Regions from separate parts of the Intestinimonas sp. MSJ-38 genome, predicted to be linked through region 2. Evidence: riboswitches for the same ligand, from Rfam matches in the RefSeq annotation. Region 2 holds a riboswitch; each other region holds the start of a gene.
The links. Region 2 has a riboswitch for thiamine pyrophosphate ahead of KQI26_RS07315 (TenA family protein). Riboswitches for the same ligand answer to the same signal wherever they lie in the genome.

Region 1: another riboswitch for thiamine pyrophosphate. It lies ahead of thiM (hydroxyethylthiazole kinase); the one in region 2 lies ahead of KQI26_RS07315 (TenA family protein).
Region 3: another riboswitch for thiamine pyrophosphate. It lies ahead of KQI26_RS12040 (energy-coupled thiamine transporter ThiT); the one in region 2 lies ahead of KQI26_RS07315 (TenA family protein).

Annotation. Positions count from the first base shown of each region.
Region 1 covers NZ_JAHLPO010000012.1:55,630-62,626, forward strand. Annotated here, with positions in the region: gene KQI26_RS08940 (TENA/THI-4 family protein) at 335-1,009, opposite strand; gene thiD (bifunctional hydroxymethylpyrimidine kinase/phosphomethylpyrimidine kinase) at 1,006-1,803, opposite strand; gene KQI26_RS08950 (HAD family phosphatase) at 1,875-2,528, opposite strand; gene thiE (thiamine phosphate synthase) at 2,525-3,163, opposite strand; gene thiM (hydroxyethylthiazole kinase) at 3,150-3,971, opposite strand; TPP riboswitch at 4,042-4,146, opposite strand; gene KQI26_RS08965 (permease) at 4,200-5,204, opposite strand; tRNA gene KQI26_RS08970 (tRNA-Leu) at 5,371-5,453, opposite strand; gene KQI26_RS08975 (AAA family ATPase) at 5,624-6,226, opposite strand; gene KQI26_RS08980 (GLUG motif-containing protein) at 6,216-6,997, opposite strand, start outside.
Region 2 covers NZ_JAHLPO010000009.1:51,217-58,213, reverse strand. Annotated here, with positions in the region: gene KQI26_RS07325 (LPD25 domain-containing protein) at 1-4,573, shown strand, start outside; gene KQI26_RS07320 (transposon-transfer assisting family protein) at 4,577-4,777, shown strand; TPP riboswitch at 4,987-5,086, shown strand; TPP riboswitch at 5,147-5,244, shown strand; gene KQI26_RS07315 (TenA family protein) at 5,311-5,985, shown strand; gene thiD (bifunctional hydroxymethylpyrimidine kinase/phosphomethylpyrimidine kinase) at 5,982-6,785, shown strand; gene thiE (thiamine phosphate synthase) at 6,797-6,997, shown strand, end outside.
Region 3 covers NZ_JAHLPO010000022.1:30,810-37,806, forward strand. Annotated here, with positions in the region: gene KQI26_RS12030 (hypothetical protein) at 70-216, shown strand; gene KQI26_RS12035 (cation:proton antiporter) at 859-2,067, shown strand; gene KQI26_RS12040 (energy-coupled thiamine transporter ThiT) at 2,351-2,905, opposite strand; TPP riboswitch at 3,007-3,117, opposite strand; gene sigG (RNA polymerase sporulation sigma factor SigG) at 3,263-4,033, opposite strand; gene sigE (RNA polymerase sporulation sigma factor SigE) at 4,476-5,219, opposite strand; gene KQI26_RS12055 (sigma-E processing peptidase SpoIIGA) at 5,216-6,064, opposite strand; gene KQI26_RS12060 (M20/M25/M40 family metallo-hydrolase) at 6,635-6,997, shown strand, end outside.

The DNA.
Region 1 (6,997 bases), on a different contig from region 2:
CCTCGCCTTTTTCACAAGAGCGCAAAAGAAAAACGGGCCTGCAAAAGCAGGCCCGCCCAGACTGTCGAAAAACCTATATAACGAAAAGGGTCGTCCGCCCTACCCCTATAAATCCGCAAAAAGCCGCGACCTGTGCGTGGCTTTTTGCACTTCTCAAGGGCGGGGCGCCCCGCTGGTCCGGTGGCCGGACGGCCATACTTTCTTTGCCTTTCTGCATCGGACCTGCCCAGCGCGGGAGCGCAGTATGGGAGCGGAGGCACTCCGCCAGCCCCTTGCAAAAACTCGAAAACGGATATAGAACGGGAGCGGCAGCTCGCCGCCGGGCCCGCTATCATTACACATCTTCTCTTGGATTCTGGCTCATTTCCCAGAACTTCTGCTCATGCACCGAGCAATCCCAGAACAGCTTGCGGCAGGTTTCCCACCGCTCCTCCGGCAGCTCTTTGCAGACCTTCTCTGCAAACTCCATCCACTGACGACAGCTTTCCTCGTATTTTTCCCCAGCGTAATCCCGCACAAATGGGCCATAGACGGTGTCCAGCACCCCGGGATTGCGCTCCACCATTTTACGGAAAATATAGCCATAGCTGAGCATGCAGGGCAGACTGGCCATCAGACATTCCGCCGCCCCTTCTCCATCCCGGGCCCCTTCGATCATCCGGTCCACATAGGCCCGGTTTTCCGGCCGCAGGGGCAGATGCTGGATACTTTCATCGGTGAGGCCGTATTTCTTCAGATACTGGCGGCGGGTGGCCCCTTCCCCTTCGTTGACAAAGGACAGAAGAGAGTAATAGGCCCGGATCTCCGCCATATCCTGGGCGTGGAGCATCCCCCAGGCAAAGGCCTTGGAATATTCCCGCAAATACAGACTGTCGTCCACAATATACCCCTTGAAGCAATCCTCCGGCAAAGTGCCCTGGGCAATTCCCCGAAGGAAGGGGGTATCCAGGCATTGATCCCACAGGGGCGTGTTTTCTTCCAAACAGACTTTCAGCAGATCCCGCTTCATTTCACAAACTCCCCTTTCAGTTCGAAGAGATGGTCCAGCGGGCCGCTTCCCGCTCCCAGATCCAACATGGCAGCCAGCGCCCCGGAAATATAGGCCTTGGCCCGCTCCACCGCAGCAGGCAGGTCATAGCCTTTGGCCAGGTTTGCGGCAATGGCGCTGGACAAAGTGCAGCCAGTACCGTGGGTGTTGGGGTTTTCAATCCGCTGGCCCCGCATCCAGGTGCCCTTTCCATTCTGCCAGAGGTAATCGTCGGCGGTGCTCACCTGATGGCCGCCTTTGCACAAAACAGCGCATCCATATTTTTCCCCGATGCGCTGGGCGGCCTGCTCCATTTCCTCCGGGCAGGTGACGGCCATATCGGCCAGCACCTGGGCTTCCGGAATGTTGGGGGTGCACACGGTGCACAAAGGCAGCAGTTCTTCTTTCAGAGCGGCCACCGCATCCTCTGCAAGCAGCCGGGAGCCGCTGGTGGAGACCATCACCGGGTCCACCACAATGTTTTTTGCCTGATGCCGCCGCAGAACCTTGCCGATAACGGCGATCAGAGCAGAAGAGGAAACCATGCCGGTTTTGACAGCGTCGGGGAAGATGTCGGTAAACACCCGCTCCAGCTGCTCTTCCAAAAATTCCGGGGTTGCTTCCATAATGCCGTAAACGCCGGTAGTATTCTGGGCCGTCAGGGCGGTGATGGCGCTCATGGCGTAAACGCCATTGGCCGTCATGGTCTTGATATCGGCCTGGATCCCGGCGCCTCCGCTGGAATCGCTTCCAGCGATCGTCAATGCTGTTTTCATGTTCTTTCTCCTTTTTGCATTGAAGTTTTATTAAGCGACGGGAAGTGGTGCCCCCGACCCGCCGCGTTCTGTCATTGAAAAGATTTCGGCACTTCCAGTGCGTCCAGACGCTCTATATAATGATCGCAAAATGCTTCCATCTCCCCTCGGTGCTCTTCTCCCGCAGGGTCCCACACCCCCACCGTCACAAAACCCGCTTCTTTGGCGGTGCGGGCCGCATGAAGAGCATCCTCAAAAACCAGGGTGCAGCAGGGTGCACTCCCCAGCTTTTCCGCCCCGGCCAGATAGATATGGGGATTTGTCTTGGGTCCATACTCCCCGCAGTCTAAGGCAAAGGAAAAATACTTCCACAGCCCCAACCGCTCCATGGCCGCCTGGGACAGCTCCTTCTGGGTGGCGCTGACGATGCCACAGGGGATTTTTTGCTGCCGCAGCTGCTCCAGCAGTACTTCGGCTCCAGGCTTGGCTGGCAGATGCTGGCGGTATTCTTCTGCCGCCAGTTCCTCCACCAGCTTCAGCACCTGCTCCACCGAAACCGCAAAGCCAAAGGTCCGGATGATGTACTCCGCCGCCTGGCGCTGATCCATGGCCTCGATGGTGCGAGCCAGATCTTCCGGGGGTTCTCCCCCCAGACGCCGTACCAGCTGAAGGGGAAGCTGCTGCCACATCTCCATGGACTGAAGCAATGTGCCGTCCAGATCAAACAAAGCCCCCTGGATCTTCACTGAATGGCCTCCTCGGTCAGCTTCCGCAGTCCGGCTGCCGCGGCCTGGGGGTCCTCCTTGGCATAAATGGCCGAAACCACCGCCACGCCGCAGATGCCGCTGCCTTTGAGGGACAGAATATTACTTTCCTTGATGCCGCCAATGGCCACCACCGGGATATCCACCGCCTGGCAAATGGCTTTCAGCATATCCAGGCTGACGGCGTCGGCATCGTCTTTGGTGCCGGTGGGGAACACCGCCCCCACCCCCAGGTAATCGGCGCCCGCTGCCTGGGCCTTGAGAGCCTGCTCCACCGTCTGGGCCGAGACCCCCAGGATCTTGTCCGGGCCGATCTTCTGGCGTACCTGTCCCGCTTCCATATCGTGCTGGCCTACATGAACGCCGTCAGCTTCGATCTCCACCGCCAGCTCCACATTGTCATTGATAAGGAAAGGCACCTGGTGCTTTTTGCAAAGCTCCTGGATCTGCCGGGCCTCCTTCTGGAATTCCTCCTGGGCCAGATCCTTTTCCCGCAGCTGCACCATGGTCACGCCCCCCAGGATGGACTGCTCCACCGCAGAATAAAGGGTACGCTCCCCCAGCCAGCTCCGGTCGGTGACGCCATAAAGCAGCAGATCTTTTTTATCGCACTTCATACCGGGCGCCCTCCATCAGCTGCTTGCCATCCATGTGATAGATGGCATCGATGATCCGGTTGCGGTAAGAGCTGTTGCCCTCGCCCTCTTCCAGACACTGGAATGCCAGCTCACCGGCCAGGCCCATCGTAACCACAGCTGCGGCGGCCGCTTCCAGAGTATGCTCCGGGTTGGCGGTGACAAAGGCCGCCGTCAGTCCGGACAGCTGGCAGCCGGTGCCGGTGATCTTCCCCATCTCCGGCCGGCCGTTGCGAATGACAAAGCACCGCTCCCTGTCCGCCACCAGATCGATGGCGCCGGTGATGGCCGCCACGCTGTCAAAACGAGCGGCCACTTCCTTGGCAAATGCAACGGCGGCCTCCAGGTTGTCCTCTGTGACGGCATCGGACAGATCGGCGTCCACACCCCGGGTCTTGCCGCTGCCCTGAGCCAGGGTCTTGATTTCGGAGATATTGCCCCGAATGACGGTAAAATGCACCTGCTCCAGCAGATCCAGCGCCGTCTTGGTGCGCAGCGTGCTGGCGCCAGCCCCTACCGGGTCCAGCACCACCGGATGGGAAAGAGCATTGGCCTTTTTCCCGGCGGCAAACATCCCCGGAATGGTACGGCTGTTCAGTGTACCGATGTTGATATTCAGGCCGCCGCAGATGGAAGTGATCTCCTCCACCTCTCCCAGGTCATCGGCCATAATGGGGCTTCCCCCGCAGGCCAACAGCACATTGGCCACATCGTTGACGGTGACATAATTTGTGATGTTGTGGATCAGGGGGGATTTTTCCCGCACATTGTCCAAACAATTACCCAGCATTTTCCTTCCTCCTTTTTCAATAAAAAAACGCCGCGGGCTTGCCCTCCGGAGAAGGCCTCCCGCGGCGAAAACCGCAAACGAATGGACTCCCTCCGTTGGCATTACCCAAATCAGGTAGCAGGTCGAAGCGCACAGCTTCCTCTCAGCCCGTTTGCGAGCTCCCTGGTCACGATATGATGTTGTTTTTTATTATAAAACCGGGTGCAAAAAATTGCAAGGATTTTGTCCTTACATTCCCAGCCAGGGCTGGAGGGCATTGAACAGATATCCCACCAGAATGATTCCCACAGTGCAGATGGCCACAAACACTCCCAGCAGCCGGGGCTTTACCGCGCGGCGCAGCATAATCAGGGAGGGCAGAGACAAGGTGGTCACCGCCATCATAAAGGAGAGCACGGTGCCCAGCATAGCCCCTTTGCCCAGCAGAGCCTGGGCCACAGGGATGGTGCCGAAGATATCAGCATACACCGGCACGCCAATGATGGTGGCCAACACCACACCCAGCGGATTTTTTCCGCCCAGCACCGTTTCCACCCAGCTCTGGGGAATCCAGTTGTGGATCAGCGCTCCAATGCCCACACCGATGAGGATATAGGGAAAGACCTTCCGGAAGGTGGAAAGCATCTGCTCTTTGGCATAAACCACCCGATCCTTTTGAGTCAGCACCGGCCCCTCGGCCTGAACAGCCACTCCCTGGCGGATAAATTCCTCCACCTGATCTTCCAGATGCAGCCGCTGGATGAGAGCGCCCCCCACCATAGCCACCACAAGCCCCAGAATCACATAAATGACCGCCACTTTGGTTCCAAAAATCCCCATCAGCAGCACCAGACTGCCCAGGTCCACCATGGGAGAGGAAATGAGAAAGGAGAAGGTCACCCCAATCGGCAGTCCCGCTCCGATAAATCCCATAAAGAGCGGAATGGAAGAACAGGAACAAAAGGGCGTCACCGTCCCTAAAAGGGCCGCCACCAGATTGGCCCCCATTCCCCGGAACCGGCCCAGGATCTTCCGGCTTCTCTCCGGCGGAAAATAGCTTTGCAGATAGGAGACCAAAAAGATCAGCAAACAAAGCAGCACTGTGATTTTGATCACATCATAGAGAAAAAAGTGCAGGCTTCCCCCTATAGGGCTGGTTGTATCCACTCCCACTTTGCTCAACCCCCGGCCAATCAGATCATTGAGCCAGGCCATTCCCAGAAGCTGATCCTGCACAAAATTCCACAAACTCATCCTGCTCCCGCCTTTCATCAATCATTTTAAATATTTCGATATGCCTATTTTATCTCTTCCCCTGGCCCTTGTCAAGAAGAAATTCACATTCTTCAATATTACCGTTTTACTTCCAAAGATGCAGAAACGAAAAAAGAGACACGACCGATTGTCGTGTCTCTTTTTCTGGTGCGGTCAACGGGACTTGAACCCGTATGGTTGCCCACACGCCCCTCAAACGTGCGCGTCTGCCTGTTCCGCCATGACCGCATGGATTAAATTAGCTTGTTTATTCTATCACACCACCCTCAAAAATGCAAGAGCTATTCCTGGGGTTTTCCAAAAAAATCTTGCCCTCTCCCTTCTCATTGGCCCGGCTTTTGAAAAAGAGGGCATCTCCCCGGATGCCCTCTTTTTTACATCAAACTCATACAGCACTTTTATAAACTCTGGTAAGCCAGACAGATCTGGTTCACTGCGGCCTCAAATTCTGTGGTACCGGTATCGATACAGAGATCATACCCATCCGGCGATCCCCAAGCCAGCCCGGTATAGGATTCATAGTATTTTTTCCGCCGCTTATCCATTTTCCGCACAAGACGCACCGCTTTTTCCCTGGTCAGGTTCTCCTGCTGCATTTTCCGTTCGATCCGCTTTTCCAAAGGGGCCCGGACAAAGGCCCGCAGCAGCTTCACCTTTTCTTCCCGCAGAACATAGTCGGCACAGCGGCCCACGAAAATACAGCTTTCCCCCTTGGCAATCTGCCGGATTTCATGGCTTTGCAGCTCAAACAGCACTTCGGAAGTGGGCAGTCCCCGGGTGACATGGTAGTTTCCCTCATGGACCGTCCGGTATAAAAACGGATTGGTCGCCCTTTCATCCGCAGACTCCATCATCTTTTCCGAGAGCTCCCCATACCGGCAAGCCAGATGGAACAAATCCTTTTCATATACCCGGATTCCCAGCCTGGAGCCTGTGCGCAGGGCGATTTCATGGCCGCCGCTTCCAAACTCCCGAGCGATACAGATGATTTTATTTTCCACTTTCCTCCACCTCTTTCGGAACCAACTGCTCTTTCACTGCATGGGGGACATCAAATGAGCCATTATGGGCAAAGTCCAGTTTCACAGACACTGTGCCCGGTGCTGCATCCTCCAGGCCGTCCACTCCGCCGCTGCAAGTACAGCTGATCTCCTGGATCCTATTTCCGCTGACCCTGACCTGCACGCTTCCAGCGGAAAGGGTTACCGGCAGCGATTCCAGCTCCGGCGCCGCCGCATAGGCCACCGCCTTCATACCGCTTTCGTCCAGTGTCAGTGTATAGAGCCAGGTGTTGTTCCCGGTATCGGTGCAGTCAAATTCCCCGTTCAGGCAAATCTGCTTCAACACTTCCAGCAATCGGGTGTAATGGGTCAGCTCGTTGTTTTCCGCAGTCAGCAGCACGCCGTTCTGATCACAGAACCTTCCCTCCGTGAAATAGACGGAAAGATCGTCCTTGCGCACACAACCGATCTTGCTGCCATCCACCTGGGCCTGGCCGTACTTCATTTTCCCATTGAGGGAAACAGGGCCACATTCCACGCCCAAATCCACATCCGCCGTAAAAGACTCTTCCTGTCCCAGTTCTTTCCACGCACTGAACAGACGGAACAAGTCTTCCGAAATGGGCGCTTGGCCTTGTATCTCTCCAGAAGAAATCGCCTCCCGCACCGGATCCGGTATGACCAATGCTTCATCCATGGTCTCAGGCTTGAGCTGGGCCTCCAGAGAGTATACCGTTTTCTCATCATCCGCCAGTGTTCCCTTGGAAACAA
Region 2 (6,997 bases):
TCTTTCCGAAATGGTAAAGCTGCCCCTTGCGGAGCTTCTTTCCCTGCGGGCGGAAAGCGCCGCCGCAGAACAGGAAGTGTTTGACCGCCTGAAAGAACAGGCCGCCGCATGGGAGGAACAGGCCGGAAGAACCCTGTTTCTGGACAAAGCCCTTGAATATGCCCGGACGCTTCCCGTCACCCACACCGCAAACCAGTGGGAGGCCCCGGACGAATACCGCCATATCCGCAGCAACATGGTTTACCAGATGGATTACTCCATTTCCGAGAACACCCGGTATGACAGCGCCGCCCAAAAATCCGTCCCCTACTCGTGGACGCTCCGCTGGGGTCTTTATACCAACGCGCCCCACGGAAACCCGATGGAAAAGATCGCCGGACAGGAACGGAAAGTCTTTTCCAGCCGGGAAGAACTGGACAAGTACCTGAATGGCCGGATCAAAGCCCACGACCATTACTTTACCGAAATTTCCCCGGCCATCCCCAAGGAATACGCCGACTGTTTTAAGGTCAATGGCTGCCTGCTCCCCGGCTATACCATCGAGGGGGAGGAACCGGCAAAAGCCGCAGCACTTCCCACACAGGAGGAAGCCGCACAGCCGCAACAGACCACAGCCACCCCGGAAAGGAGGGAACCCGTGAACGAAGTATTTTCCATTTTTCTTGATAACCGCGCCGAGGCGCAGACCGGCGGGCCGCATGGGTACTGGCTTTCCCTGCCGACTTCCGCCGAACAGGTACAGGAAACCTTAAAGGAAATCCATATCACCGCCGACAACCAGCAGGACTTGTTCATTGGCGACTTTTCCGCCCCGGAGGGAAAACCGCTGGAACTGCCGGAGGACTTAATCAAGACCGCCAGCGTGGACGAACTGAACTTCCTTGCTGCCCAGCTTCAAAAGCTGGACGCCGTGGAGCTTGCGGAGCTGAACGCCGTCATGCAGTCCCCGGCGAAAATGCAGACCATCGGGCAGCTTTTGGACTACGCTGAAAACACCGATTGTTTTGTCTTAATCAACGCCAAGGACAACCGCAGTCTGGGGGAATATTATCTGAATGATTCCGGGCTGTTTGTCGTTCCCGACCCGTGGAAACCGGCCATTGACACCGACCGGCTGGGAAGTTTTATCGCCAACGAGGAACAGGGAACCTTTACCGATTACGGCTATATCCTGCGAACCAGCGACGAATGGCAGCGCGTCCATGAGGGCCAGCCAGTGCCGGAGGAATACCGGGTGATGGCCTATCCTGCGCCGGAAATTCTGCGGGAGGAAAGCAAGGTGCAGCCGGAGGCGGCAACCCCCGCAAAGGCCCCGCAGCCTGTCACCCCCATTCTCTTAAACGGCCAGAACAGCGCCGAGCGCATGAAAGAGATCACCGACCGGCTGGAAACCGGCATACAGGAGCTTTTCGAGAGTGAACGCTACAAAGCCTATCTCACCACCATGTCCAAGTTCCACAGTTACAGCTTCAACAATACCCTCCTGATCGCCATGCAGGGCGGACAGCTTGTGGCAGGCTACAACAAGTGGCGGGACGATTTTCACCGCAATGTGAAGAAAGGCGAAAAGGCCATCAAGATACTGGCCCCGGCCCCGTTCAAGGCAAAAAAGGAAGTGCAAAAGCTGGACGCACAGGGCAGGCCGGTGATGGGAAAAGACGGAAAGCCTGTTACCGAAGTACAGGAAATACAGGTTCCGGCCTTTAAGATCGTTTCCGTCTTTGATGTGAGCCAGACCGAGGGAGAACCGCTGCCCTCTATCGGCGTGGAAGAACTGACCGGCAGCGTGGAACGCTACGGGGAATTTTTTAAGGCGCTGGAACAGACCTCCCCGGTTCCCATTGGTTTTGAGGACATTCCGGGCGGTTCCCACGGCTACTACCACCTGACGGAAAAGCGGATCGCCATTCAGGAGGGCATGAGCGAATTACAGACCCTAAAGACGGCTATCCACGAGATCGCCCATTCCAAGCTCCACGCCATCGACCCGGAAGCCCCGGCCATTGAGCAGGCCGACCGTCCCGACAGCCGCACCCGCGAAGTGCAGGCCGAAAGCGTGGCCTATGCCGTCTGCCAGCACTACGGGCTGGACACCTCCGATTATTCCTTTGGCTATGTGGCCGGTTGGAGTTCCGGCAAGGACTTGAAAGAGCTGAAAGCCTCCCTTGAAACCATCCGGGCCACCGCCCATGAACTGATTACCACCATTGACGGCCACCTTGCCCAGCTTCAGAAAGAACGGCAGGCCCAGCAGGAGCAGCCGCAGGCCGCACCGCTGGAACAGGCCGCCGAGCAGCCAGACCCGGACAGCGTATTTTCCAAGCTGCCCCCGGAGCAACAGCAGGAAATGACCGCCAGCGTAAAAGCCATGCTGCAAACCCTCATTGACGCGGATTTGAAATCCACCGGCGAAGTGTCGCAGGGAACCAAGGAGGCGGCGCAGGCGCAGGGCTTTACCATTGCCGGGGATGGAACGCTGGAACAGGCCAAAGCCCCGCAGGAGGCCGCCTACCGTCTGGAAAGCGGCGAATATCTGTATATCCAGACATCAGAAACCGGCTACGATTACACGCTGTACGGTCCCGACTACAAAGAACTGGACGGAGGCCAGCTTGACAATCCCGACCTGTCCCTTGCGGAAGCCGGAAAAGAAATCCTTGCCATCCATGAGCGACCGGCTGGGACAATAGAACCCCTGACCGGCGACAGGCTGGATGATTTTCTGGAAGCAACCGAACAGGCCAACGCCATTCCCCAGCCGCAGGCGTGGAATGGGATCGACGGCCTTTTGAATGGAAAGCCGTTCATGCCGGAGGCGTCCCCGGCTGACCGGGCTGCCGCTCTGATTGAACTGGCAGAGAAAAACGCCCCGCGTTTGGGCAGCGAGGAACGGCAGTTGATCGTGGCCTATGCCGAGGCCGTGGGCGATAACGACAAGGTAATCGGGCTTATCAACCGCCTGTGTGAACAGGGCTATGAGCTGCAAAAGGGCCAGATGGATTCCTTTGTGAAAAGCGAGATCGAAAGTGAGATTGCCGTTGCAAACGCCAAGCGGCAGATCCCCCAGAATCCGGCAGCGGAGCCGGTTGTCACGATCCTTTGGAGTGAAAGCCCCCATCTGAAAGACGGCCAGCAAATGCCGCTGCATGAAGCCGAGGCCGTTTTTAAGGAGCTGGACAGCGCCAGACGCCATGAACGGGAGCAGCCGGGCTATACGGGCCATTGGTACGACAAGACCAAGTTCCGCATTGATTTTACCATGCAGGGCCAGCCGGACAGCTACGAGGGACGGCAGGACTTTGGCGACGGGGACGGTTCCATGATCCAGCATATCCGGGGCTACCACGAATACTACGCACAGGATGAAAGCTGGAAAAACCATGTGCTGCACCATGAGGGGCCGGAGGCATGGGAGGCGGACAAGGCCCAGCGGGATATGCTGCTGCATGAGTTCATCCCGTATATGGAGCTGCATTGCAATCTGGCCGCTATGGAGCAGGAGGCCCAGCGCCCCCTGCGATCCGGGGAAACCCTGACGCCGGAACAGACCGCTTATTTCAATGCGGTTTTGGACTATGTAAAGGAGTGCCGCCCGCTTCTCAATCAGGGACAGTACCACTTGCCGGAGCCGCCGCAGCTTGCCGACTTCGACCAGAGCTTGCAGGACCACAAAAAACAGATCGAGGCAGAGCTGGAACAGGAGGCCGCCGCTGCCGGGCTGACGGTGGAGGAATATGTTGCCTCTGACTATGAGGCCCCGGCGCAGCCCAACTTTTCCATCTACCAAGTGCCGCCCGGCCCGGAGGGGCGCGACTTCCGCTATCGTTCCTATGAGGAATTGCAGGCGGATGGGCTTTCGGTGGACAGGAAGAATTACCAGCTTATCTACTCCGCGCCGCTGGACAAGGACATCACACTGGACGAGATTTACCGCCGCTTCAACATGGAACATCCCGCCGATTACAAGGGACATTCCCTCTCGATGGGGGATATTGTGGTGTTCCGGCAGGATGGAAAACAGACCGCCTACTATGTGGACGAGGGGGCCGACTACCGGCAGGTGCCGGAGTTTTTCGCCCAGCCGGAAAAGCAGCTCACGCCGGACGAGTGCATGACCGGCGAACAAATCCAGACGCCGAGAGGCCGTTTCTATCTGACCGACAGGAGCCGGGAACAGATGGAGGCCGCCGGGTATGGATTCCACCACCAGTCGGAGGACGGCAGGTATCTTATTATGGCAAACGGCACAAGAGCCTTTGCCATCCCCGCCCAGCCAGAAAGCCATATCAAGACGGCGGAAATGTCCACCGAGCAGAACTACAACATGATCGACGGCATGATGAACAACGCCCCGTCTATGGAGGAACTGGAAGCAAGGGCAAAAGCCGGGGAACAGATTTCCCTTTTGGATGTGGCCGAGGCAACCAAGGCGGAGGCCAAAAAGCCCAAGCAGACCCAAAAGACAACGCAGAAACAAAAGAAGCCGTCCATCCGGGCGCAGCTTGCCGCCGCCAAGGAGGAGCAGAAAAAGAAGCCCCCGGCGCGGGAAAAATCAAAAGAAATGGAGGTATGAGGAATGTATTTCACCGTGGAAGAAGAAAACCTGATCTGTCTGTACCACAACGCCGACCGCCGCAGGACGGCGGCAAATCTCCGGGCAGCACTGCCGGACATGGACAAGGAAATGGTGGCGCTGGCCTGCCAGACCGCAAATAAGCTGGACGCCATGAGCGACGCCGACTTTGCGGCGCAGCGGTTCCACTTCACAGACGAATAAGCAAAACGCCGGGCGCGGGGGCTGTCAAAGCCTCTGCGTCCGGCATTTCTTTTTTTGTCCATTTGCCCGCATTTAGAACCCCGTTTTAAGGGGAACAGGATAACTTTATCCAACTGCCTGCCGACCATGCGGAAAAAACCTTGATTTCTGTGGACTTTTACCGCCCTAAATGCGTAGACTTGACTTTTGGGGACTTTCTAACTATAATAATACTCAAGCAGGGGGACTACCTTGTAGTTGAGAAGGTTAAAACCTGACCCTTTGAACCTGTTGGCTAATACCAACGCAGGGAGCTAAAGAATACAGATTCGTATTTTTTGGACATTCTCTGTTTTGGGAATGTCCTTTTTTAATTGAATAAGATATGATATGTGTTTGCGAGGGAACTGAACAAGTTGAAAAAGGTAAGACCTGACCTCTGGACCTGTCGGCTAATACCGGCGTAGGGAAGCAATTTCTTACGCTCGTATTGCGTCTGAAAGAGCTTCTAATTGTTTTAGAGGCTCTATTTTTTTATCTTAGGAGGATCAAACATGGCATTTATGAAAGACATCTTAACCCACAACATTCCCATTTGGGAAGAATGTGCAGCTACCCCATTTGTGCAGGAAGTGCAAACTGGAAAGCTACCTCTTGAAAAGTTCAAGAGATATATGATTCAGGATAGTATCTATCTGAAAAACTATGCCCGTATATACGGCAAGGCAATTTTTCATGCTGATACATTAAGAGAAATTCAGCTTTACTACTCCATGCTGAACTTTGTAAATGATACGGAATCGGAAGTGCGGCTGGATTATCTAAAGCAATTTTGCATAACAGATGATGATATTGAACTGATCGCCCCTTTGCCTGAAAATCAAAATTACATTGATTTCATGTTTGAGATTGCGTCACATGGAAAGAATGAAGAAATTTTAATGGCGGTTCTTCCCTGTATGTTAAGTTACAGCTATATATTCCGCAAACTGGCGGCTGTCCCTACAAGCAGAGAATCAAGATATTGGGACTTTATCAAAGATTATGCCGATGAACAATATGCAGAAAGTTGCAAAGAATGGTCTGCTTTTGCAGAGTATAAATGTGCTGGGTTATCAGAAGCAAATAAAAAGTATCTGGCTGATATTTTTGAGAAAGCAAGTTTGTTAGAGCTTGCTTTTTGGAAGATGGCCTATCGGAACGAAAGAATGGAGGAAAATGCAAAATGAAAAAAGTATTGTCCATTGCCGGATCAGATTGCAGCGGAGGTGCAGGTATTCAGGCTGATTTGAAAACTTTTTCTGCTCACGGCGTATTTGGAATGAGTGTTATTGTTTCTGTTGTTGCAGAGAACACCAGCCGCGTTATCGACATCCAAGATATTACCCCTGATATGATTGAAAAACAGATTGACGCCGTATTTGAAGATATTGAAGTGGACGCAGTAAAAATCGGTATGCTTTCTACACCAGAATGTATGAAAGCGGTGGCAAAGAAACTATTACAATATAAGCCCCAAAATGTTGTAATCGACCCGGTTATGTATGCCAAAAATGGCTGCCCATTGATGAATCCTACGGCGGTTTCCACCTTGATAGACACAGTAATTCCACTTGCCGATGTACTTACTCCAAATATTCCAGAGGCAGAGAAAATAGCGGATATGCAGATTTCCACAGTTTCAGATATGGAGGCTGCCGCAAGAAAAATATATGCCATGGGTTGTAAGGCGATTGTTGTCAAGGGTGGACATCATATAGGAAATGCTGTTGATGTCCTATTTGATGGAGAAAATTTCTACCATTTTGAAACATCCCGCATTGATACGAAAAATACTCATGGGACAGGCTGTACCTTTTCTTCTGCAATCGCTTCCCAGCTTGCAAAGGGAAAAAGTGTTCCGCTTGCAGTCGAATCTGCAAAGGCTTATGTCACAATGGCAATCGAACACTCTCTTGCGATTGGAAAAGGCTGTGGCCCGACGCACCATTTCTACGAATTGTATCAGCATGGTTTATCTAAAGAATAGGCAGGTGCAAAATGAACTTTGATTATACACTTTATCTTGTTACTGATCGTCAACTAATGAGCTGCGATAGCCTGACAGAAGCGGTAGAACAGGCAATTTTAGGAGGCTGCACAATGATACAACTCCGAGAAAAAGAATTGTCCTCATTAGAATTTTACAATCAGGCTGTTGCCGTGAAACAGGTTACGGATAAATACCATATTCCCCTTATC
Region 3 (6,997 bases), on a different contig from region 2:
TGTATCGGGATTGTTTTTCCAGGGTTTTTCCCCTGCTTTCGGCACAGAATAGCTGTGAGGTGAAGAAGTATGAACAGCGCCATCCATCGGGATTTCCCCGATGTTTTTGCTCCGGATCATCATCCGGGCTATTTTGCACCCGGCGTCCTCACCCGGCTGTCGCCGCCCATTCATCAGGTGGTGACCCAGTCGGTCGTGGATCAACCCCCCGGCTAGGCAGCGTGACGCTGCACCCAAAACTCGCTGAAGGCTGTATGCGCCCGAGGCCCCCGTGCTCCGGGTGTGATAAACCATCACCCGGAAGGGGCCAGGGTGCAATCCTGGCAAGGAGCCGCAGAAAGGCCGGTGCGATACACTCCAGAGCCGGTCCCGTGTCGGGACCGGCTCTGGTTTTGCAGGGATATAACGATTAAATCGTAATTTATGGGCAGAATACCTCCCAGGTATACTCTCTTTGCCTTTCTATACACAACCTGCCCAGCGCGGGAGCGCAGTATGACTGCCCAGGCACTGGGCCGCTACTACGATTTAATTGTAATCTTTCTTCCTTTCCTTGTCAAAGGGGCCTTTCGTCCATCGGGCTGCGCCCTTTGTCCGGCCTTTTGCACGCCTTGTGCGCTTTCCTCTCCCCTTTGCCTTGTTTTCGGGCGATGGTGAGAAAATAAGCGCCGATTTGTTATCTTTTTGACAGTCCTCGCCCCTATTTTGCCCCGCATCGCCCGTCTTTTGCCCTCCATCCTAACATTTTTCCCTTCATCGCCGGAATTTTGTGCAATCTGCGCTTGCGCCGGAAAGAAAAATATGAGATACTCATGCTTGTTTTTTTCAATTCAATATATTGATGAAGGGATGGTTCCCATGGATTATCGTTTTTTGCTTTCACTGGCCATCATTCTGCTGTCCACCAAGGTGTTCGGCCTGATCTCCCAACGGGTGCAGCTGCCCTCGGTGGTGGGCGCCCTTCTGGCGGGGCTTCTGCTGGGGCCCACCTGCCTGAATATGGTGGTGGAAACCGACTTTTTGCTGAAAACCTCTGAGCTGGGCGTGATCTTCCTCATGTTCCTGGCCGGTCTGGACACCGACCTGAAGGAGCTGAAAAAAACAGGGCTCACTTCCCTGTTCATCGCCGCCTGCGGCGTAGTGGTGCCCCTCATCGGCGGCGCTCTGTGCTATAAGCTGTTCTTCCCCCAAGCCACGGGTGACGCCATGCTCCGGGCGGTGTTTGTGGGCGTTGTACTGGCGGCCACCTCGGTGTCCATCACCGTGGAGACCCTGCGTGAGCTGGGCCGCCTGCGCGGCAAGGTGGGCACCGCCATTCTGGGCGCAGCCGTCATCGACGACATTCTGGGCATTGTGGTGCTCACCATTCTCACCAGCTTCACCGATCCCTCGGTGAAACCCCTGATGGTGGTGGGCCGGATCATCGGCTTTTTCGTGCTGCTGGCCCTGGTGGGCTTCGTGGTCTACCGGCTGTTCCGGAAGCTGGGCAAGGCCTATTACAACCACCGGCGCATCGCCATTTATGGTCTGGTGTTCTGCCTGCTTCTGTCCTATGCGGCCGAGCATTTCTTCGGTATTGCCGACATCACCGGCGCTTATTTTGCCGGACTGATCCTGTGCAACATCGCCGAGGCCCAGCCCTACATCGCCCGGAAGATCAACATTGCCTCTTATATGCTCTTTTCCCCGGTATTTTTCGCCAGCGTTGGCATTGAGACCGATCTTCATGGCTTCACCCTGTCCCTCTTCGCTTTTGCTCTGGCCCTGACTCTGGTGGCCATTCTCACCAAGGTGATCGGCTGCGGCCTGGGAGCCAAGCTGTGCAAGTTCTCCGCCCATGACGCCCTGGCGGTGGGTGTGGGCATGATCTCCCGCGGCGAAGTGGCTCTGATCGTGGCCCAGAAGGGCGAGCAGGCCGGGCTGGTGGATGCCTCCCTCTTCCCGGCGGTAGTGGCCATGGTGATCGTCACCACGCTGATCACCCCTGTATTGCTCAAGCTGGTGATGGGCCGCTCTCCCCTCCCCGCTCCCGACGAACCCACCCTCACTGTCAAAAGCGGCGACTAGGCAGCGTGACGCTGCACCCATACTCTCCCCGGCTGTATGCGCCCGGGGCCTCGATGCTCCGGCTCCGCCGGAAGGGGCTATTGTGCGATCCTGGCAGCGTGGTCCGGTGCCCGGACGGCCATACTTTCTTTGCTTTTCTGCGTACAACCGGCCCGGCGCGGGAGCGCAGTATGGGAGCGGAGGCACTCCGCCAGCCCCTTGCAAAAACTCGAAAAAGTGGCCTAAGCCACTTTTTCGACACGCTCAACAAAAAAACCTCCCATCAGGGAGGTTTTTTGTCTGTTTATCCGTTGGCTTTTGGCAGCTTCACAAACTTCACCAATGCGGCCACGGCCAGGGCGTTGATAATGGTTTCGGGGATCATAAAGGTGCCGTTATAGGTCAGAGACCAGACCCAATCGGGCACAGCGGGATCGCCGGTGTGCCAGATGATGATGCCCGAGAGGAAGTGGCACAGAAACCGGATGACGCACACGGCCACCGTGGCCACGCCTGCGCCCACCACGGCATTTTTGAACCGGCGGGCCACCAGGGGCGCCAGACCCAGCAGGCCGAAGGGCAGCACATAGTCCAGCATCACCACCAGAAAGAACCACAGCAGCGTGCGCACCGGCGGAGCCCAGAAGCCCTCGATCATCTGAATGACGGCAAAGACCAATCCGGTGAGCAAGCCCCACTTGGCGCCATAGCGCAAAGCGATGAAGATGATGGGGGCCATACAAGCGGCGGTCACCGAGCCGCCCAAGGGCATCTCCCACACCTTTACCATGGCCAGCACGGCGGCCAGGGCCACCATAATGGCGCTTTCGGTCAGTCTTCTTGTGTTGTTTTTCTGCATCGTACCCATCCTTTCCCTGCCCGAAGGCAACAAAAAAAATCGCGGGAACAATGCCCGCGATGAAAGGCGGCGTGATGCCGCTGCCATACCCGGCAGCAGAATGAAGCCCATAATGATCTCTTCCTACGCTGGCATTACCCAGATCAGGTTTGAGGGTTGACGGTCTGTCCGTCTCTCAGCCGGCATGAAAACCAGCACCCCTGTCCACTTGTCATAGGAAGTATACTCCACCCTCCCCCATTTGTCAAGCGGAGTGCCTCCGCGGGCATACTCTCTTTGCCTGGGTGAACACAACCAGCCTTCGTTCTGTTGCCCAGCGCGGGAGCGCAATTTGGCCGTCCCGACACGGGACCGCTGCTAGAGTTGTTTTTTGATCTTTTCGATGACGCCCTTTTCCAGGCGGGAGACCTGGGCCTGGGAGATGCCGATCTCCTTGGCCACCTCGATCTGGGTACGGCCATCGTAAAACCGCAGGGCCAAAATCCGCTTCTCCCGCTCGCTCAGACCGCTCATGGCCTGCTTCATGGCGATCTGCTCGATCCAGCTGTCGTCGGTGTTTTTCGGGTCCCGCACCTGATCCATCACGCAGATGGCATCGCCCCCGTCCTGATACACCGGCTCATAAAGGGAAATGGGGTCGGAGATGGCATCCAGGGCAAACACCACTTCTTCCCGCTTCATGCCGATGGCCTTGGCGATCTCCTCCACGGTAGGCTCCCGCTGGTGTTCCCTGGTGAAGGCCTCCCGGGCGGTGAGGGCCTTGTAGGCGTTGTCCCGCAGGGAGCGGCTCACCCGCACCGGGCTGCTGTCCCGGAGATACCGGCGGATCTCGCCGATGATCATGGGCACGGCATAGGTGGAAAACCGCACATTCAGGCTCAGATCAAAATGGTCGATGGACTTGATCAGCCCCACGCATCCCACCTGGAACAGATCGTCGGCTGCTTCTCCCCGGCCGCCGAACCGCTGCACCACCGAAAGCACCAGCCGCAGATTCCCGGCGATGAGCTTCTCCCGGGCCTGCTTGTCTCCGCCCCTGGCCTTTTCCAGAAGCTCTCTGGTTTCTTTTCCCGTCAAAGTCGGCAGTTTGGATGTGTTGACGCCGCAGATCTCCACTTTTCCCTGCATTCGTGTTCCTCCCTTTTTTTGTTACAGACAGTATTGCCTGAAAAGAGAGAACTAATACCCAGAACACCCGCTGCGGCGGGTGTTGCCCCAGGTTTCTTCCCAGCGGCGAAAGCCGCCGGGCCCCTCCTGGGCCATTGGCGGCGTGTTATTTTGGCACAAGGCCAAAATAACTTGCAAGCCGTCAGGCGACGCCGCCGCTGGGTCTCGGGGAAAAACTAGGTTTTTCCCCGACCTTTTTCCAGCCTCCCGGCGGGGTCCCTGCCGAAGCCAAGCGGATACAACCAGCCTTTTCTGTGGCACTGGGCCAAAGAAAAGCCCCCCTTGTGCAAAGGGGGGACAGCATGGCAACGCCATGCAGGGGGGATTGTGAAACTTAGTGCACCAGTTAGCCAGATTCTGTAATTCAGCGCGGGAGCGCAGTTTGGGTGCAGCGTCACGCTGCCTAGAGGGTCATTTCCTTTTTCAGTCGGGAGATGATCTTCTTTTCCAGCCGGGAGATATAGGACTGGGAGATGCCCAGGAGATCGGCCACCTCCTTCTGGGTCAGCTCGTCCCGGCCGCCCAGGCCAAAACGCATGGAAATAATCGTCTTTTCCCGCTCACTCAGCCGGTCGATGGAGCGGCGCAGCATTTCCCGATCGGCGTCGTCCTCCACCGGGCGCATGACGCAGTCGGGCTCGGTGCCCAGAATGTCGGACAGCAGCAGCTCGTTTCCGTCCCAATCGGTGCTCAGCGGCTCGTCGATGGACACCTCCGACCGGGCCCCGGAGTGTTTGCGCAGCACCATCAGGATCTCGTTTTCAATGCACCGGGAGGCATAGGTGGCCAGCTTGGTGTTCTTGTCCCCCCGGTAGGTGTTCACCCCCTTGATCAGCCCGATGGTGCCGATGGAGATCAGATCCTCAATGCCGATGCCGGTGTTTTCGAATTTCCGGGCGATGTAGACCACCAGACGGAGATTGTGCTCGATGAGGGCCTGGCGGATCTCCGGCTCCTTGCCGGTGTAATGGGCCAGGTATTCCTTCTCCTCTTCCGGGGTCAGGGGCGGGGGCAGGCTCTGGGAAGAGCCGATGTAATAGATGGACGGCAGCTGACAAAGCCCTAGCTTTTCCAAAAGCTTCCGCCCCTTCAAGGAAAGAGCGGCCCGCAGCAAAGAGAGTTTCACGCAGTATTCCTCCTTTATCATCCCAAAATCGCCTGGCAGCCTTCGGGGGTGGAGATCCGCCCCGGGGCGATACCGATGAGCACTTCTTTTTCCTCCCGGCCATCCACCAGCATTTTGTCCGGTTTCATGGCCAGGAGCAATGCGCCGGGCTGGCCCACCGCCTGGTATGGCAGCAGCAGGAAGCGGCGGGAGCGGAGCCGTTCAAAGACCTCCGGCCCGTTGTCCCCCCGCAGGTTTTCCAGCGCCTGCCGCTCTTCCCGGGAAAGCAGCGGGACAAGGCAGCTTTTTTCCACCACCATCACCCGTTTCTGGCTCATGGGGTCCCGCAGAAGGTTGCCGGTATCCCGCAGAGCGTGCACCTCCGCCCACTGGCCGCCCACGCAGATCTTTACCCGGGCCGGAGCGGCTCTCCGCTCTCCCCTTCTGGCGGAAAAGGCCAGAGACAGCAGCACATAGGCCGCCCCGAAGGAAAAAAGCAGGCTCTGTATGGGCAGGTGCACATAGGGTACGCCGCCCCGCACCCAGAGCCGGTGACTGCCAGAGAGGGCGGTCAGGGCCATCACGCCGCCGCCCATGGCCATGGTCACGGACAAAAGCAGCAGGCTCAGCCGCAGGGCTTCCCCGGGAGAGCGGACATTGAATGCGGTAAGGCAGAGCAGCAGACAGCAGAGGGCTTTGATGAAAAGGCCCCACAGGCCCTGGGCCGGGGCAAAAAACAGCACAGCCGACAGCACACCTCCCAAAGCGGCGCTGAGCAGCAGCCGGGGCACAAAGCAGGCTTTGCCGCCCAGCCGGCCCACGCATCGCAGCAGGAGGTAGTTGATGCCGAAGTTGAGGAAAAACAGAATGTCCAGATAGACCACCATATCCCCCAGCCTCCTTTCCCCACCAGTATACTCCCTGTCCGCCGCATATTTTGTCGTGGCGAGCCGCCACGGCCAGACTGCGCTCCCGCGCTGAGCGACAGAGCGAAGGTTGGTTGGATGCCGCAGGTCAAAGAAAAAGCCCCCCTTGTGCAAAGGGGGGACAGCATGGCAAAGCCATGCAGGGGGGATTGTGAAGCCGGGCGCACCGGTTAGCCAGGCTGTATGATCGGGTGCGGGAGCGCAGTCTGGCCGTCCGGACACTGGGCCCGGGTGTGGTTATCGTCAGCCAAGTGTCGCCAATCCCCCCGGCGGCGCAAGCCGCCACCCCCCTTTGCACAAGGGGGGCTTTGGGGCCGAGTGTATGCAATTAGCTTTTGTTCTGTTGCCCGGTGCGGGAGCACCGCCTGGCCGTCCGGACACGGGACCGGCAGCGCAGTATGGCCGTCCGGACACCGGACCGCAGTCTGGCCGTCCCGACACGGGACCGGCACCCCGCCTTGAAAAGGGAGAGGAAAACTGCTATACTGGGGCCAGGGAAACCCATTATAATAATGAGAGAAGGTATCATTCATGCAGTTCAACGAAAAGCGTATGCTGGACCGGCTGATGGAGATGATCCGCATCGACAGTCCGTCCTTCCATGAAAAACCCATGACCGATTACCTGGAGAAGTATTTCAAGGACCGGGGCTATGAAGTATACCGGGACGAAGCGGGGAGCAAATTCGGCTCTGACGGCGGCAATGTGCTGGTGCACATTCCCGGCACCATGGAGGGCGAGGCCATCTGCTTCAACGCCCATCAGGACACCGTAGAGCCGGGCCGCGGCATCGAGCCTGTCTACAAAGACGGCAAGGTGACCAGTGCCGGTGACACCGTGCTGGGCGCCGACGACAAGTCGGGCATTGCCATGCTCATGGAGCTTCTGGATGTG